3 regions of the Streptomyces sp. V2I9 genome follow, and region 2 is predicted to be linked to each of the others. Evidence: riboswitches for the same ligand, from Rfam matches in the RefSeq annotation. Region 2 holds a riboswitch; each other region holds the start of a gene.
The links. Region 2 has a riboswitch for thiamine pyrophosphate ahead of QFZ71_RS23400 (thiamine ABC transporter substrate binding subunit). Riboswitches for the same ligand answer to the same signal wherever they lie in the genome.
Positions count from the first base shown of each region.

Region 1: linked by a shared signal. The riboswitch ahead of thiO (glycine oxidase ThiO) and the one ahead of QFZ71_RS23400 (thiamine ABC transporter substrate binding subunit) in region 2 are both predicted to bind thiamine pyrophosphate.
Region 3: linked by a shared signal. The riboswitch ahead of thiC (phosphomethylpyrimidine synthase ThiC) and the one ahead of QFZ71_RS23400 (thiamine ABC transporter substrate binding subunit) in region 2 are both predicted to bind thiamine pyrophosphate.

Region 1 covers NZ_JAUSZJ010000002.1:1,422,006-1,427,861, forward strand. Annotated here, with positions in the region: gene metF (methylenetetrahydrofolate reductase [NAD(P)H]) at 1-651, opposite strand, end outside; gene thiE (thiamine phosphate synthase) at 801-1,451, opposite strand; gene QFZ71_RS06375 (Rv2175c family DNA-binding protein) at 1,528-1,893, opposite strand; gene QFZ71_RS06380 (NAD(P)/FAD-dependent oxidoreductase) at 1,995-3,170, opposite strand; gene QFZ71_RS06385 (hypothetical protein) at 3,336-3,677, opposite strand; TPP riboswitch at 3,732-3,844, shown strand; partial or broken gene thiO (glycine oxidase ThiO) at 3,842-5,054, shown strand; partial or broken gene thiS (sulfur carrier protein ThiS) at 5,180-5,362, shown strand; gene QFZ71_RS06400 (thiazole synthase) at 5,365-5,856, shown strand, end outside.
Region 2 covers NZ_JAUSZJ010000002.1:5,306,136-5,311,991, reverse strand. Annotated here, with positions in the region: gene QFZ71_RS23405 (iron ABC transporter permease) at 1-483, opposite strand, end outside; gene QFZ71_RS23400 (thiamine ABC transporter substrate binding subunit) at 564-1,661, opposite strand; TPP riboswitch at 1,743-1,859, opposite strand; gene rlmN (23S rRNA (adenine(2503)-C(2))-methyltransferase RlmN) at 1,982-3,088, opposite strand; gene QFZ71_RS23390 (phosphatidate cytidylyltransferase) at 3,198-4,295, opposite strand; gene frr (ribosome recycling factor) at 4,295-4,852, opposite strand; gene pyrH (UMP kinase) at 4,976-5,752, opposite strand.
Region 3 covers NZ_JAUSZJ010000002.1:3,292,436-3,298,291, forward strand. Annotated here, with positions in the region: gene QFZ71_RS14440 (DUF4440 domain-containing protein) at 1-156, shown strand, start outside; gene thiC (phosphomethylpyrimidine synthase ThiC) at 301-2,076, opposite strand; TPP riboswitch at 2,069-2,204, opposite strand; gene QFZ71_RS14450 (YibE/F family protein) at 2,275-3,621, shown strand; gene QFZ71_RS14455 (SsgA family sporulation/cell division regulator) at 3,643-4,080, opposite strand; gene QFZ71_RS14460 (IclR family transcriptional regulator) at 4,182-4,961, opposite strand; gene QFZ71_RS14465 (DUF5326 family protein) at 5,391-5,603, opposite strand; gene QFZ71_RS14470 (cupin domain-containing protein) at 5,782-5,856, opposite strand, start outside.

The DNA.
Region 1 (5,856 bases), 3.9 Mb from region 2:
AATCACCGGCGTTTCGCAACCCGCCGCGACCACGCGGTCACGCATCCGGAGGTAGTCCTGCGGGCGGAAGAACATCTGGGTGATCGCGTAGTCCGCGCCCGCCCGGCACTTGTCGACGAAATGACCGATGTCCGTCTCCCAGTCGGTGGACCGGGGGTGCATCTCCGGGAACGCCGCGACGCCGACGCAGAAGTCGCCCGACTCCTTGATGAGCCGTACCAGGTCGGCCGCATACTTCACGCCCTGCGGGTGCTCGACCCACTCGCCCATCGGGTCGCCCGGCGGGTCACCGCGCACCGCGAGGATGTTCCTGATGCCCGCGTCCGCGTACTGGCCGACCATGTTGCGCAGCTCGGCGACCGAGTGGTTGACCGCGGTGAGGTGGGCGACCGGGGTGAGCGTGGAGTCCGCCGCGATCTCCTGGGTGGCCTTGACCGTCCCGGCGCGGGTGGAGCCTCCGGCTCCGTACGTCACGGAGACGAAGCTCGGGCGGACCGCCTCGACCCGGCGCAGCGCGTTCCAGAGGTTCCGCTCGCCCTTCTCCGTCTTGGGCGCCCAGAACTCGAAGGAGTACGACGTCTTACCGGTCGCTAGCAGGTCACGCACGGTGCGCGCGTGATCCGTCCTGGTGGAGGGTGTGCCGAGGGCCATGAGGGGAGGTTAACCAGGGTGTGGACACTCCCCCAACCAGAGAGGGGAACTTTGTCTCGTTTTGCCGGACTGTTGTCCAGTCCTCGGACAGCCGCCCGCGCGGCGCGGGGGTCGCCGGGCCGGGCACTCGGGGCGCCCGCGCCCGGATCTCAGAGCGCGCGCGCCCGGATGCGGCGGGACAGTTCGGCGGCGGCGGCGGCCGGGTCGGCGGCCTCGGTGACGGCCCGGACGACGACGACGCGGCGGGCCCCGGCGTCCAGCACCCGGTCCAGGTTGCCCGCGTCGATCCCGCCGATCGCGAACCAGGGGCGCGGCTGGTCGAGCGAGGCCGCGTAGCGCACGAGGCCGAGGCCGGGGGCGTGGCGGCCGGGTTTGGTGGGGGTGGGCCAGCAGGGGCCGGTGCAGAAGTAGTCCACGCCCTCCTGGGCGACGGCCACGTCGACCTCGGCCTCGGCGTGCGTGGAGCGGCCGATGATCCGGCCAGCGCCGATGATCGCGCGGGCGGCGGGGACCGGCAGGTCGCCCTGGCCGAGATGGAGGACGTCGGCGCCGATGGCGTGGGCGACGTCGGCGCGGTCGTTCACCGCGAGGAGCTTGCCGTGCCGGCGGCAGGCGTCGGCGAGGACGGCGAGGTGCTCCAGCTCCTCGGCGGCCTCCAGGCCCTTGTCCCGGAGCTGGACGATGTCGACGCCGGAGGCGAGCACGGCGTCCAGGAAGGCGGGCAGGTCGCCCCGGTCCTTGCGGGCGTCCGTGCACAGGTAGAGGCGCGCGTCGGACAGCTGCTCGCGGGTCGTGGACATCGGTGGCGCTCCCCCGTGGTCGTGACGGTGCACGGGCCGCTTCGGGCGGCCCGTGCTCCGCTTCCGGTCGTATCGGTCAGACGGCGAGCGCCTGGGCGCGGCGCTTCACCTCCGTCCCGCGATTCTCGCTCAGCGCCTGCGCGGGGGTGCCGGGCAGGGTCGGGTCGGGAGTGAAGAGCCACTCCAGCATCTCTTCGTCGGAGAAGCCGTCGTCCTTCAGGAGGGTCAGGGTGCCTGCGAGGCCCTTGACCACCTTGTCGCCGTCGATGAAGGCGGCGGGCACCTGGAGCGTCCGGTTCTCCCCACGGCGTACGGCGATGAGCTGGCCCTCCTTGACCAGCTGGCGCACACGCGTCACCTCGATGTCGAGCATCTCGGCGATGTCGGGAAGGTGGAGCCAGGCAGGGACGAGAGCATCGGTCTTTGCGTCAATCTCGGTCACGAGGACAAGCGTGCCATCCAGGACCGACAGCCGGTAGCCGGGCCGACCGTAAGGGGGGCGGACCACGGTGGGCCACGGGCCGCCGGGAGCGGCGGATCCTCTCAGAGAGCGGCGGACTTCAGCGGTACGGCGGGGTCGGCCGCCTTCTCCGGATCGAGGGCGGCCCCCGACTCGATCAGCCTGCGCCCCTGGGCGAGATCGCGCGGGCGGCCCACCGCCAGCACCGCGACCAGCGCGCCCTCGCGCAGCCAGCACACGGACCAGGCGGCGTCCGCGCCGTCGCCGCGCCACAGCAGGGTGTCGGCGTCCGCGTGGTGGCCGGCGTACTGCACGAAGCGGCCGAACTGCTCGGACCAGAAGTACGGGACGGGGTCGTGGACGGGCAGCGGCGCGCCGGTCCCGGCAGCCATGACCGAGGCGGCGGCGGTGCGCGGGCCCTGGAGGGCGTTGTCCCAGTGGTGGACCAGGAGCCGGGTGCCGTAGCGGGCGGAGGGGAAGGAGGCGCAGTCCCCGACCGCGTACACGTCGGGCAGCGAGGTGCGCAGCGCGCTGTCGGCGGTGACCGAGCCGTCCGGGCCGAGCACGACCCCGGAGCCGGCCAGCCACCCGGTGGCGGGACGCGCGCCGATGCCGACGACCACGGCCCCGGCGGGCAGCGTCCGGCCGTCCGCGAGGACGACGGCCCCCTCCTCGACGCGTTCGACGCGGACCCCGGCGAGGAGTTCGGCACCGCTCTCCGCGTACCAGGCGGCCATCGGGGCGGTCACCTCGGCGGGCAGGGTTCCGGCGAGCGGGCGGGCGGCGGCCTCGACGACGGTGACCGCGCAGCCCGCGGCGCGGGCCGCGGTGGCGAACTCCGCGCCGATCCAGCCCGCTCCGACGACGACCACGTCGTGCCGCCGCTCCAGGACGGGCCGCAGCCGGGCGGCGTCGTCGAGCGTGCGCAGCAGATGGACTCCGGGCACGCCCTCGGCGCCGGGCAGGGCGACGGGCTCCGCGCCGGTGGCGATGATCAGGGCGTCGTACGGCACGGGCCCCTCGACGGTGTCCAGCACATGGTCGGCGGCGCGCAGGGCGGTGACGTCCAGGCCGAGGCGCAGGGCGATGTCCAGCGCCTCGAAGTCGACGTCGAAGGCGGAGTCCTCGGCCTTGCCCAGCAGCACGGCCTTGGACAACGGCGGGCGGTCGTAGGGCTGGTGGGGTTCGGCGCCGATCAGGGTCACGGACCCGGCGAAGCCCGCCTCGCGCAGGGCGACGGCGCTCTGCACACCGGCCATCCCCGCTCCGACGATCACGACGTTCCGGGCGGGGTTGTTCTCCGTCTGCTGCTCGCTCACCTGTCCACCTTAATCACCTGACGAGTCGTCAGGCAGGCGGCTCCGGGGACACCGGACCCCGGGAGGGCGGGACCCCGGACGTCAGGGCGAGGGCAGGACAGCGCGTCAGGACGGCAGTTCCTCCACCACGCTGGTCCCGCTGCCCTCGCGGGACTCCCACGCCCACCGCTCCTCCAGCCGCACCCGGCCGTCCGGGAGGTCGACGACGGTGGAGAGGCAGTGCCCGGACGAGGTGCTTCCGTCCTGCTCGAGCTGGACGTAGCGGAAGTCCAGCGCGTCTCCGTCGCGCGTGCCGACGAGGTGTCCGCGGATCACGTCGCCGCCCGCGTACTCGGCCCAGATCCGGCCGCCCTCCTCGTGGTACGCGAACCGGGTGCGGGTTCCGACCTGGCCGGGAGCCTGGTCGGCGACGGGTGCGAGGACGAGTCCGTCGAGCGAACGGGCCATGGCGGCTGGCTCTCCCTGCTGGGCGGTGGGCGGCGGGGTTTAGGGTGGCCACGGTAGAACACTCGCGGGAGCCCGGACGCACCGGGCTGAGAGGGAGGCTGGCCGGCCTCCGACCGTACGCACCTGATCCGGGTCATGCCGGCGAAGGGAGGGGCTGGACACCCATGCACGTCGCGGGAAACACCTCCGGGGTCGCGCGAACCCCGAGACCGAACGGAGCGGACGTCCTCGTCGTGGGGGGCGGCGTCATCGGCCTGGTCACCGCCTGGCGGGCCGCCCAGCGCGGGCTGACCGTCACCGTGGCCGATCCGGAGCCGGGCGGCGGGGCCGCCCGGGTCGCGGCGGGCATGCTGGCCGCCGTCACCGAACTGCACTACGGCGAACAGCTGCTGCTCGGCCTCAACCTCGACTCCGCCGCTCGCTATCCGGCGTTCGTCGAGGAGTTGGAGGAGGCAAGCGGCCGGGACACCGGCTTCCGGACCTGCGGCACGCTCGCCGTGGCGCTGGACTCCGACGACCGGGCGCATCTGCGGGAACTGCACGCCCTCCAGGAGCGTTCGGGTCTGGAGTCGGTCTGGCTGAGCGGCCGTGAGTGCCGCCGCCTGGAGCCGATGCTCGCTCCGGGCGTCCGGGGCGGCCTCCGTGTCGACGGGGACCACCAGGTGGACCCCCGCCGCCTCGCCGCGGCGCTGCTGACCGCGTGCGAGCGGGCCGGGGTCGCCTTCCGCCGGACGACCGCCGAGCGGCTCACCGTCGCCGGGGGCCGGGCGGCCGGGGCGCTGCTCGGCGACGGCACGGAGTTCGCGGCCGACCAGGTCGTCCTCGCGGCGGGCAGCCTCAGCGGCCGGCTCGCGGGGCTGCCGCCGGAGCTCGTACCGCCGGTACGCCCGGTGAAGGGCCAGGTTCTGCGGCTCACGGTGCCTCCGGCGTACGCCCCCTTCCTCAGCCGCACCGTGCGCGCCGTGGTCCGGGGCGGCGACCTCTACCTCGTCCCGCGGGAGAACGGCGAACTGGTCGTCGGCGCCACCAGCGAGGAGATGGGCTGGGACACGACGGTGACCGCCGGCGGGGTGTACGAGCTGCTCCGCGACGCCCACGAACTGGTGCCCGGCATCACCGAACTGCCACTGACCGAGACCCGCGCCGGGCTGCGCCCCGCCTCCCCGGACAACGCCCCGCTCCTCGGCCCGACCGCCCTGCCCGGTCTGCTGCTCGCCACCGGCCACCACCGGAACGGGGTGCTGCTGACGCCCGTCACGGGGGACGCGATGGCCGACGCGCTGACCACCGGCGAGCTGCCCCGGGCGGTCCGCCCCCTTCTCCCCCGGCCGCTTCGAGCCCGCCGCCGCCCTCGTACCCCAGGAGCAGCCCGCATGAACCAGCAGCCCGCCGGACCGGAAGTCACCGCCGTACCGGTAGCCACCGCTCCCGCGACCGCCTCCGCGCCCGGAGCCGCCGCCGTACCGGAGGCCGCGGGAGGGGACGTCACCGTCTCCGTGAACGGGGCGGCCCGTGCCGTCCCCGCCGGGACCGACCTGGGCACCCTGGTCGCCACGCTCACCCCGGCCCGCGCCGGGGTCGCCGCCGCCGTCAACGAGAGCGTCGTCCCGCGCGGCCGGTGGGCCGCCACCACGCTCGGCGAGGGCGACCGCGTCGAGGTCCTGACCGCCGTACAGGGAGGCTGACCGTGTCGGACGACGTCTTCACGCTGGGCCCCGCCTCCTTCGGCTCCCGGCTGATCATGGGCACCGGCGGGGCGCCGAGCCTGGAGGTGCTGGAGCGTTCGCTGATCGCCTCCGGCACCGAGCTGACCACGGTCGCCATGCGCCGGCTGGACCCGAGCGTGCGGGGTTCGGTGCTCTCGGTGCTGGAGCGGCTCTCCATCCAGGTGCTGCCGAACACCGCGGGCTGCTTCACGGCAGGCGAGGCGGTGCTGACCGCACGGCTGGCCCGCGAGGCGCTCGGCACCGACTGGGTGAAGCTGGAGGTGATCGCCGACGAGCGGACCCTGCTGCCCGATCCGATCGAGCTGCTGGACGCGGCGGAGACGCTGGTGGACGACGGGTTCGTGGTGCTGCCCTACACCAACGACGATCCGGTGCTGGCCCGGAAACTGGAGGACGTGGGGTGTGCGGCGATCATGCCGCTGGGCTCCCCCATCGGCTCCGGGCTCGGCATC
Region 2 (5,856 bases):
CACCCTGGCGGCCTCCTCCTGGCGCGGGTCGAGCTGGGACCAGAGTCCGCCCACCGTCCGGACGACGACGGCGTAGTTGAAGAAGACGTGGGCCAGCAGGATCGCCCACACGGTGGTGTCGAGGCGGACGCCCCCCAGCTCGTCCAGGAGCCCGCCGCGCCCCAGCACCGCCAGGAACGCGGTGCCGACGACGACGGTCGGCAGCACGAACGGCACGGTGACGACGGCCCGCAGCACCTGTTTGCCGGGAAAGGCGAAGCGTGCGAAGACGTACGCTCCGGGCAGGGCGATCAGCAGGGTGAGCGCGGTCGAGGCGAGGGCCTGCCAGGTGGTGAACCAGAGGACGTCGAGGATGTCCGGGCGGCCCAGCACCTCGCCGATCCGCCCGAACTGCCAGCCGTCCTCCGTCTTGATCCCGCGGCCGACGATCGCGGTCACGGGGTAGGCGAAGAAGACGACGAAGAAGGCGGCGGGCACGGCCATCAGGCCGAGCCGCAGCGCCGCCCCACGCCGGCCTGCACCGCGCACGGGCGGCGCAGGCCGGGCGGTCCGCTTCGCGGGCTCTACTTCAGGACCAGCGACTGCCACGACTGGATCCACTGCTCGCGGTTGGCGGTGATCTTCTCGGGCGCGACGGTGGGCGGCGTGGCGATCTGCTCGCCGAACTTCGTGAACAGCTCCGGGAGTTCGGCGTCCTTCACGACCGGGTTCACGAACATGTTCAGCGGCATGTCCTCCTGGAAGGTCTTGCTGATCAGGAAGTCCAGCAGCGCCTTGCCGCCCGCCTCGTTCTTCGCCCCGGTCAGCAGCCCGGCGTACTCGGTCTGCCGGAAGCAGGTCCCCGTGGCGACCCCGGTGGGGGCCTCCTTCGGCTGCGGGTCGGCGTACAGTACCTCGACGGGCGGGCTGGAGGCGTAGGAGACGACGAGCGGCCGGTCGGCGCCCGTCTTCTTCCCGCCGGCGGAGCCGGAGAACTCCTCGTTGTAGGCCTGCTCCCAGCCGTCGACGACCTTGACCCCATTGGCCTCGAGCTTCTTCCAGTACGCCTCGTAGCCGTCCTCGCCCTCGGAGGCGATGGTGCCGAGGAGGAAGCCGAGACCGGGCGAGGAGCTGGCGGCGTTCTCGGTGACGAGGAGGTTCTTGTACGCGGGCTTCAGCAGGTCCTCGAAGGTCTTCGGCGGCGCGAGCTTCTTGTCGGCGAAGAACTTCTTGTCGTAGTTGACGCAGATGTCACCGGTGTCGACGGGAGTGACGCGGTGCTTCTCGTCCTGCTGGGTGTCCCGGGCGACCCGGTCGAGACCCTTGGCCTCGTACGGGGTGAACAGGCCGTTGTCGAGGGCGCGGGAGAGCAGGGTGTTGTCGACGCCGAAGAAGACGTCGCCGCGCGGGGAGCCCTTGGTCAGGATCTCCTGGTTGAGCGCGGCTCCGGCGTCACCGCTCTTGAGCGTCTTGACCCGGTAGCCGGTCTCCTTCGTGAACGCCTTCAGCACCTTGTCCGAGACGTTGAAGGAGTCGTGGCTGACCAGGGTGACGGTCTTGGAGCCGCTGCCCTTGGACGCCCCGGAGCCGGCCGGGTCCCCGTCGCTCCCGCAGCCCGCGAGCACGGTGACGCCGAGCGTCGCGGCGAGCGCGGCCGCCGCGTACTTCGTGGTGGTGTTCATGTGATTCCTCCTGGAGGTGACCAGGAAGAGACGCGGCCCTGCCCGCTCTCCGGCGAACCGGAAGCGGGCAGGGCGCAACAGCTTGAGTACTGTCCGAACTTCCTACCCGGAATGACCCGGGCGAGGTTCAGAGGGTCTGCGGCCAACCTGTCGTCGGTGCCGCACTCTCAGCGCTGTGGCGCTCCCCTGTCGGAATATGAAGTTGGTTTCGGCCCAGGCTACACGGGCGGTTTCCGGCCGGTCCGGGAGGTCGCGTGGGACCACGGGCCTCCGCCCCCGGCCTGACCCCGGCGCCGGTCCGGGCCTCGCATTCCCCGGCCTCAGCGCTCGGAGGCCGCGAGCTGCCCGCAGGCCCCGTCGATCTCCTGCCCCCGGGTGTCCCGGACGGTGACGGGCACGCCGTGGGCCGCGATGGCCTCGACGAACGCCTTCTCGTCCTCGGGCCGCGAGGCGGTCCACCGGGAGCCGGGCGTGGGGTTCAGCGGGATCAGATTGACGTGGACCCGCTTGCCCTTGAGCATCCGGCCGAGCAGGTCACCGCGCCATGCCTGGTCGTTGATGTCCCGGATCAGGGCGTACTCGATGGAGATCCGGCGGCCGGACTTCTCGGCGTACTCCCAGGCGGCGTCCAGGACCTCGCGGACCTTCCACCGGGTGTTGACGGGGACGAGGGTGTCGCGCAGCTCGTCGTCCGGGGCGTGCAGCGAGACGGCGAGGCGGCACTTGAAGCCCTCGTCGGCGAAGCGCAGCATGGCCGGGACCAGGCCCACGGTGGAGACGGTGATCCCGCGCTGCGAGAGACCGAGGCCGTCCGGCTCCGGGTCGGTGAGCCGGCGGATCGCGCCGACCACGCGCTTGTAGTTGGCGAGCGGCTCACCCATGCCCATGAAGACGATGTTGGACAGCCGCGCCGGACCGCCGGGCACCTCGCCGTCGCGCAGGGCGCGCATGCCGTCGACGATCTGGTGCACGATCTCGGCGGTCGACAGATTGCGGTCGAGGCCGGCCTGGCCGGTGGCGCAGAACGGGCAGTTCATGCCGCAGCCGGCCTGCGAGGAGATGCACATGGTGACGCGGTCCGGGTAGCGCATCAGGACGGACTCGACGAGCGTCCCGTCGTGCAGCTTCCACAGGGTCTTACGGGTGGTGTCGTCGTCGCAGCTGATGTGCCGGACCACCGACATCAGCTCGGGGAACAGCGCCTCGGCCAGCTTCTCGCGCGACCCGGCCGGGACGTTCGTCCACTGGGCGGGGTCGTGCGCGTACCGCGAGAAGTAGTGCTGCGAGAGCTGCTGGGCGCGGAACGGCTTCTCACCGGTAGCGGCGACCGCTTCCTTGCGCTCGGCGGGCGTGAGGTCGGCGAGGTGCCGCGGGGGCTGCTTGGCTCCGCGGGGCGCGACGAAAGTGAGTTCTCCGGGCTTAGGCATGGTTCATCCAGTGTCGCAGACATACGAGTAAGGGCCCGCCGCCCTGTGGACAACGGACCCTCATTCGTGAAACGTGCAGGTGGGGAGGGGTACCGGGGTGCGAGGAGGCTCAGGTGGAGCCCACGAACAGCACCAGCAGCAACCAGACGACCGGCGCGGTCGGCAGGAGCGAGTCGAGCCGGTCCATGATGCCGCCGTGGCCCGGAAGCAGGGTGCCCATGTCCTTGATCCCGAGGTCCCGCTTGATCATGGATTCGCCGAGGTCGCCCAGGGTGGCGCTGACGGCCACCCCGAGACCCAGGAGGAGCCCCTGCCACCAGGCGCCGCCGTCGATCAGGAACTCCATGCACAGCGCGCCGGCGGCCATCGCGAAGCCGACCGCGCCGAGCAGTCCCTCACGGGTCTTGCCGGGGCTGATGCGCGGGGCGAGCTTGTGCGTGCCGAACCGCCAGCCGACCGCGTACGCCCCCGTGTCGCTGACCACCGTGAGGACGAGGAAGGCCAGGACCCGCCACTCTCCGTCGTCCGCCGTCAGCATCAGGGCCACGAAGGTGGCCAGGAAGGGGACGTAGAACGCCGCGAAGACCCCGGCGGTGACGTCCTTGAGGTATCCCTCCGGCGGTTGGGTCATCCGCCGGACCAGCACCGCCAGGGCGGTCAGCGCCATCGCGATCCAGGCCCCCTCGGGGCCCCGGGCGTACCCGGCGATGACCATGGCGGCACCGCCGACGGCCAGCGGGATCAGGGGCGCGTTGATGCCCTTGCGCTCCTTGAGGCGGGAGGTGAGCTCCCAGAGGCCGACGACGACGGCGACCACGATGACGCCGACGAAGGCGGCCTTCACGACGAACAGCGAAAGGACGATGACGGCGCCGAGTCCCACGCCGACCCCTATGGCGGCGCGCAGATCACGCCCCGCGCGCTTCTTCTGCTGCGGGGGCGGCAGCGGAGTGGACATGGGCTCCTGCGGCATCTCGTCACGGAACAGGGGGCCGCCGATGTGGGCGGCGTCCCTGTCCCGGTCGTCGCGGTTGTCGGCTTCTCCGCCTACGTCTCTACCTGCGTCGGGGCTGTCCGGCACGATGGGCATGGGCCGAGTCTGCTGGGCGCCATGCACATCGTGGACAAGACCCGCCGGGGCAGCCCTCATCTCGGGCGTGCCCCGGTATCCGGCTCCTTGCGGGGCGCCCCAGGAAGAGTCGTTCATCAGACTTCGAGCAGCTCGGCTTCCTTGTGCTTCAGCAGCTCGTCCACCTGCGCGACGTACTTCGCGGTGGTGTCGTCGAGCTCCTTCTCGGCGCGGCGCACCTCGTCCTCGCCGGACTCCTTGTCCTTGACGAGCTTGTCGAGCGTTTCCTTCGCCTTGCGGCGGATGGAGCGGATCGAGATCTTGGAGTCCTCGGCCTTGGCCTTGGCGACCTTGATGTACTCCTTGCGGCGGTCCTGCGTCAGCTCGGGGAAGGTCACCCGGATGATATTGCCGTCGTTGCTCGGGTTGACGCCGAGGTCGGAGTCGCGGATCGCCTGCTCGATGTTGCGCAGCGCGGTCTTGTCGAACGGCGTCACGACGGCCATCCGCGGCTCGGGCACCGAGAACGAGGCCAGCTGGTTGATCGGGGTCAGCGCGCCGTAGTAGTCGGCGACGATCTTGTTGAACATCGCCGGGTGCGCACGGCCGGTACGGATCGCGGCGAAGTCCTCTTTCGCGACGACAACGGCCTTCTCCATCTTCTCCTCGGCTTCGAGGAGGATTTCTTCGATCACCACGTGCTCCTGCGTGTCTTGAGTGGGCCCGGCGTCGTCATCGCCTGGCCCTGCGGGTCCTGCGTCGCGTCCTTGAACCTGCACGGTGTCCCACCGGCAGGCCGTTGTCCATCCTGGGGGCCGTCAGGCCCGGGTGCTCTCGTCACTCACGAGCGTGCCGATCTTCTCACCCTTGACCGCGCGAGCGATATTGCCCAGGGCGGTCAGCTCGAAGACGAGGATCGGCAGCTTGTTGTCACGGCAGAGCGTGATGGCGGTGGCATCCGCGACCTTCAGATCGCGGGCGATCACCTCGCCGTACTCCAGCGCGTCGAACTTGACCGCTCCAGGGTTGGTCTTCGGGTCGGAGTCGTAGACCCCGTCCACCCCGTTCTTCCCCATGAGCAGCGCCTCGGCGTCGATCTCCAGGGCGCGCTGCGCGGCGGTGGTGTCGGTGGAGAAGTACGGCATGCCCATACCGGCGCCGAAGATCACCACGCGGCCCTTCTCCAGGTGCCGGACGGCGCGGAGCGGGATGTACGGCTCCGCGACCTGGCCCATGGTGATGGCGGTCTGGACGCGCGAGTCGATGCCCTCCTTCTCCAGGAAGTCCTGGAGTGCCAGGCAGTTCATGACGGTGCCGAGCATGCCCATGTAGTCGGACCGGGCCCGGTCCATGCCGCGCTGCTGCAGCTCGGCACCGCGGAAGAAGTTGCCTCCGCCGATGACCACCGCGATCTGGGCACCGTCGCGGACGACGGCGGCGATCTCGCGGGCGATGGTGTGCACGACGTCGGGATCGACGCCGAGCCCGCCGCCACCGGCGAAAGCCTCGCCGGAGAGCTTCAGCATGAAACGCCCGGAGCCCTTGTCGTCGTCGCCCTTGCCGTCGGCCTGAATGGCGTCCGCGCCCTTGTCCATGGAAATTCTCCTCGTGCACATACGAAGAAGGCCATTGCCGGTGGGTCTGGTGTCCCTACAGCGGCAATGGCCTCCTCGTCAGATCTGCGGTCGTCCGGCGTGAG
Region 3 (5,856 bases), 2.0 Mb from region 2:
GACTGGGTCGTGGAGGGCCGGGCGGCGCACGGCGGACAGGTCCGGCTCACGGGCACGGCCACCGACGTCGCCCGCCGGGGAGCCGACGGGTTCTGGCGCTACGTCATCGACAACCCGTTCGGCACGGCGCAGCCGCCCGGCCCGCGACCGGCCTGACCGGCACGGGCGGGACACGCCGGGTTTCGCCCGGGCGAGCAGACCGGATCAGGTGGCCTGCCCATCCCTCCCCGTTGAGCCTCCCGGCCCGGTCGGCGGCCGGGGACGTCCCGGCCGCCGACGTGGACCGGCGGCCGGGGTGAGTCAATCGGTGATCGGCAGGTAGACCCGGTTCCCGGCGGCCGCGAACTCCTTCGACTTCTCGGCCATGCCCTCCTCGATCTCCTGCTGCGATCCGCCGTGCTGACGCCGGATGTCCTGGGAGATCTTCATCGAGCAGAACTTCGGCCCGCACATCGAGCAGAAGTGCGCCGTCTTCGCCGGTTCGGCGGGCAGCGTCTCGTCATGGAACTCCCGAGCCGTGTCCGGGTCGAGGGCCAGATTGAACTGGTCCTCCCAGCGGAACTCGAACCGCGCGTCGGAGAGCGCGTCGTCCCACTCCTGCGCGCCCGGATGTCCCTTGGCGAGGTCGGCCGCGTGAGCGGCGATCTTGTAGGTGATGACGCCGGTCTTCACATCGTCCCGGTTCGGCAGCCCCAGGTGCTCCTTGGGCGTGACGTAGCAGAGCATCGCCGTGCCCCACCAGGCGATCATCGCGGCGCCGATACCGGACGTGATGTGGTCGTAGGCGGGCGCGACGTCCGTGGTCAGCGGGCCGAGCGTGTAGAACGGCGCCTCCTCGCAGATCTCCTGCTGAAGGTCGATGTTCTCCTTGATCTTGTGCATCGGGACATGCCCGGGGCCCTCGATCATGGTCTGGACGCCGAACCGCTTGGCGATCGTGTTCAACTCGCCCAGGGTGCGCAGCTCGGCGAACTGCGCCTCGTCGTTCGCGTCCGCGATCGAACCGGGTCGCAGGCCATCACCGAGCGAGTAGGTGACGTCGTAGGTCGCAAGGATCTCGCAGAGCTCCTCGAAGTGCTCGTAGAGGAACGACTCCTTGTGGTGCGCGAGACACCAGGCGGCCATGATCGAGCCGCCACGCGAGACGATCCCGGTCTTGCGACGGGCCGTCAGCGGGACGTACGGCAGGCGCACCCCGGCGTGGACCGTCATGTAGTCCACGCCCTGCTCGGCCTGTTCGATGACGGTGTCCTTGTAGATCTCCCAGGTCAGCTCCTCGGCCCGGCCGTCGACCTTCTCCAGAGCCTGGTAGAGCGGGACGGTGCCGATCGGCACCGGGGAGTTGCGCAGCACCCACTCACGCGTGGTGTGGATGTTGCGGCCGGTGGACAGATCCATGACCGTGTCCGCGCCCCACCGGGTCGCCCAGGTCATCTTCTCCACCTCCTCCTCGATCGAGGAGGTCACGGCCGAGTTGCCGATATTGGCGTTGACCTTCACCAGGAACCGCTTGCCGATGATCATCGGCTCGATCTCCGGATGGTTGACGTTGGCCGGCAGCACCGCCCGGCCCGCCGCGATCTCCTCCCGTACGACCTCCGCCCCGACGTTCTCCCGGATCGCCACGTACTCCATCTCCGGAGTGACCTCCCCCCGGCGGGCGTACGCGAGCTGGGTGACGGGCCGTCCGTCGCGACTGCGGCGCGGTTGGCGCGGGCGGCCGGGGAAGACGGCGTCGAGGTTGCGCAGTCCGCCGCGCGGCGAGGTGTGCTTGAGCCCGTCGTCCTCGGGTCGGACGGGCCGGCCCGCGTACTCCTCGGTGTCGCCGCGGGCGATGATCCAGTTCTCCCGCAGGGGCGCGAGGCCGCGGCGGACATCCGTGTCGACGGCGGGATCCGTGTACGGCCCCGACGTGTCGTACAGCGTCACGTCCTTGCCGTTGGTGAGGTGCACCTGTCGGACCGGCACCCGGAGGTCCGGGCGCGAACCCCGGACGTACCCCTTGTGCCAGCCGATGGACTTCCCGGCCTCGTCGTTCTGTTTCGAGGCAGGCGTGCGTGCGTCCGCTGTGGTCATGAGACCTACTCCCTACGCCGGCATTACCCGGTAACAGGTTCGGCGGTCGGCGCAGCGTTTCCCGTACGGAGGCGTACGGCGGTCAGCGCCCTCTCAGCCCGGTGCTCCGAGCTCCCGCGTGTGCAAAGGTGACTCCACGCTAGCGTCCTTTACGGCGAGCTGACCAGAGGGCCCTCGCGTTCTTGCGATGATCGCCCCGTGACCTCTCCCCAGAGCGACTCCGCTTCCCAGCCACCCCAGGGCCACTCCCACGGCCACACGCACAGCCACGGGCCGGCCGCCCCGGTCTCCCGGCACCTGCGCAAGGTCATCGCCGCCGTGCTGATCCCGTTCGCGACGGCGGTCGTCGTCGGCCTGATCGCGTTCTGGCCCGGCGGCGTGCCCGACCACGAGCGCACCGGCGTCGGTTTCGACCGGCAGACCCAGGACGGCAAGGTCGTCCAGGTCGTCAAGGTCGACTGCGCCGACGTCAACGCCGCGCAGGTGCCCCCGACCGGTGCCACGTCCACACCCTCGGGACGGGAGGCCGTCAACGAGCAGGAGGGGGAGTGCGCGAAGGCGACCGTCGAGGTGACCAGCGGCGACGACAAGGGCCGCACGTTCGTCGAGGTGGTCCAGCCCGACGCACCACGTCAGTTGAAGGAGGGGCAGGGCGTGGTCGTGGCCTATGCCCCCGACGCGCCCCGCGACCTCCAGTACTCCGTGACCGATGTGGACCGGAAGGTTCCGATGGCGCTGCTGGCCGGGATCTTCGCACTGGCGGTGGTCGTGGTGGGCAGGCTGCGCGGGGTGATGGCGCTGGTGGCGCTGGCCGTGTCGTTCACCGTCCTGACCCTGTTCATCCTGCCGGCGATCCTGCAGGGTTCGAATCCGCTGGTGGTTGCGGTGATCGGAGCCAGCGCCATCATGCTGGCGGCGCTCTACATGTGCCATGGGGTGACGGCCCGGACGTCCGTCGCGGTCGTCGGCACCCTGATCTCCCTGTTGCTGATCGGGCTGCTGGGATCCCTGTTCATCGGCTGGGCGTACCTGAGCGGCAACACCGACGACAACACCGGCCTCATCCACGGTCTCTACCCGGACATCGATATGAGCGGTCTGCTGCTGGCCGGTGTCATCATCGGTTCGCTCGGGGTGCTCGACGATGTGACGGTCACCCAGACCTCCGCTGTCTGGGAACTGCACCAGGCCGACCCGGAGATGGGTTGGAAGGGGCTGTACCGGGCAGGTATCCGGATCGGAAGGGACCACATCGCCTCGGTGGTCAACACCCTCGTGCTGGCGTACGCGGGCGCGGCGCTGCCCCTGCTGCTGCTCTTCTCCATCGCCCAGAGCAGCGTGGGAACGGTGGCCAACAGCGAGTTGGTGGCCGAGGAGATCGTCCGCACGCTGGTCGGGTCGATCGGCCTGGTCGCCTCGGTGCCGGTGACCACGGCGCTCGCCGCGCTGGTCGTCTCCGCGGACCGTCCGGCGGCCGGCGGCACGCAGGCGGCTACGGCCGCGCCCGTGCGGGCCGGCCGGGGCCGTCGTCGTAAGAAGGGGTGACGGAGCATCGGGCACACCCGGTCACCCGGCGTTCTGCTCCTCGGCGAGGATCCGGCCGAGCGCATCCTCCAGGTTGCCGTCGAAGTCACCCAGCGTGTGCTCCTGACCGAGCGGCACGAGCTTGTCCGTGCGGTCGAGAAACGCCACCAGCGGCGCCGTTCCCGCCCGGAACAGCGCACGGTCCTCGCCGACCTGGAGCCGGATGTGCACATCGCCGAGACCCTCGGGTTCGGTCGGGCCGATGTGCACATCTCCGTCGCCGCTCGGGCTGTTGAGCCCGTCCAGCAGCAGTTCTCGGCCGAAAGCCCAGGTCACAGGAGCATCGCCGGGCAGGTGGAACGTCATCCGGATGGCGTACGGATCGCCGACCTCGTACCGGAGCTCCACCGGAATACGGAACGAGAGTTCCTCGGAGACGAGGAAGCTCATCATGACCTCTGCTTGAACCGACTCGCGCATCGTTCAACCCCGCAGTAGATGAAACTGGCCAGGAATGATCCCCCATGGCCCTATTGACGCCATCGTGGTGCACGCGATAGCAGATCACAAGGAGTGATTTTTCAGATACTGATAGAGAACACGAACGAACGCAAGAGGCTGGAGACTTCGCCACGTAACTGTTCGACTGCGGGCAGCAATCGATCTTCGCGGTCCAGGGGTACAGAAATGGCCATCGCCGCAATCGTGGCACCGGCTGTGACCGGAATCGCGGCGCACACGGTCCCCAGTGCGTACTCCTGGCGTTCGATGACCGGTTCACCTCGTCGGAGGGTGCGCAGCCGCTGAAGAAGTGTGGCGCGATCTCGCACTGAGTAACGGGTAAGGGGCCGTACGGGGTACCGGTCGAGGTAGTCCTCGCGGGCCTGCTCGTCGAGTTGGGCGAGCAGGCACTGGCCGATGGCGTGGGCGTGGGCGGTCTCGCGGAACGAGGCCCACTCCTCCACCGCCGGGGTGTCGGGCGCGTCCGCGACCGCGATGAGCTCGATCTCGCCGTCGCAGTAGACGGCGCAGTACACCGGCGCTCCGATGATGTCCCGCCAGTGGCCGAGGGAGTCGGCGACGGAAGGGGCCCGGCGCAGACGGCTTCTGACTCCGGGTGCCGACGTGAGGTTCTCGGCGGCCGCACCGAAGTGGAAGACCCCGTTCTCGCGGCGGAGGTAGCCCTCGTAGGTCAGAGTGCGCAGCAGGTGGTACGCGGTCGGCAGCGGCAGCCCCGCCTCCCGCGCCAGTTGTTTCGCGGGCGCCCCGTCCCGATGATTCCCCACAGCCTCCAGCAGCCTCAACGCCCGCTGAACCGAACCGATCAACGTCGGGACAGCGGTGCTCGATGCCGTGGTCAAAGGTCACCCCCAGGCATGGTGACGGGCGTCGGCCCTCCCGTGGGGGCCGCCCCCACGGGCCTGCCGCGATCCCGAGGGCCGGAGGGGGACCGGAGTTCCGGTGACCCGTGACCGGCGAAGACCGGTCCGGGCGCCGGCGATCGGGGGCCAACGACCGGACTGTCGTACCCAGGACGATCAGGTGATCGATGTGGTGACGGGAGGTCACATTCCGGATGGCGGCAGTGGTTTGTCACTGTATCGGCCGCCTGCGGCAGACGGGTGGTTTCCTCCGGGACTTAGCTCTGCTGGGCTAATACCCTCGTCGGCGCTGCCCGTCCCGCCTCCCGTGGGCCGGGAGCTGCCAGGTCATCCCGTCGACACGGGCCTGCCGGGTCGGACGGACCGGGCCGGGCGCTGTCCGCCTGCCGGGCGGCGCCTGCCCACGTCCTACCAGTCCCCGCGTGAGGACGAGGACGACATGAACTTGCGGACGACGAAGATCAGTCCGCCGATCAGGACGACGAAGAGCAGCACCTTGAAGAGGAGGCCGATCACGAAGCCGACCACGCTGGCGATCAGCCCGCCGAACACGAAGATCGCAATGACGGGCACCGCGATCCACTTCACCCACCAGGGCATTCCCGCGTATATCTCCCGCACGGCCATCGCCTCTACCTCGTCTCTCTGGGTCCTTGCCTCGATGCTAAAGGGGCACGAGGGCTCGGCGGGGGCCGGGCAGCCCTTGAAGACCCCTGATCGAGCCCCTAGGGACTACCGGAGCGGCCGGCCTCCGACCCCCGAGCTTGGACCGCCGGGCTGGTGGCTCCCCGGCCCGCGGTCAGCCCTCGGGCGGTGAGAAGACGACCATCACCCGCAGGTCCTCGGTGATGTGATGGAATTTGTGCGCCACGCC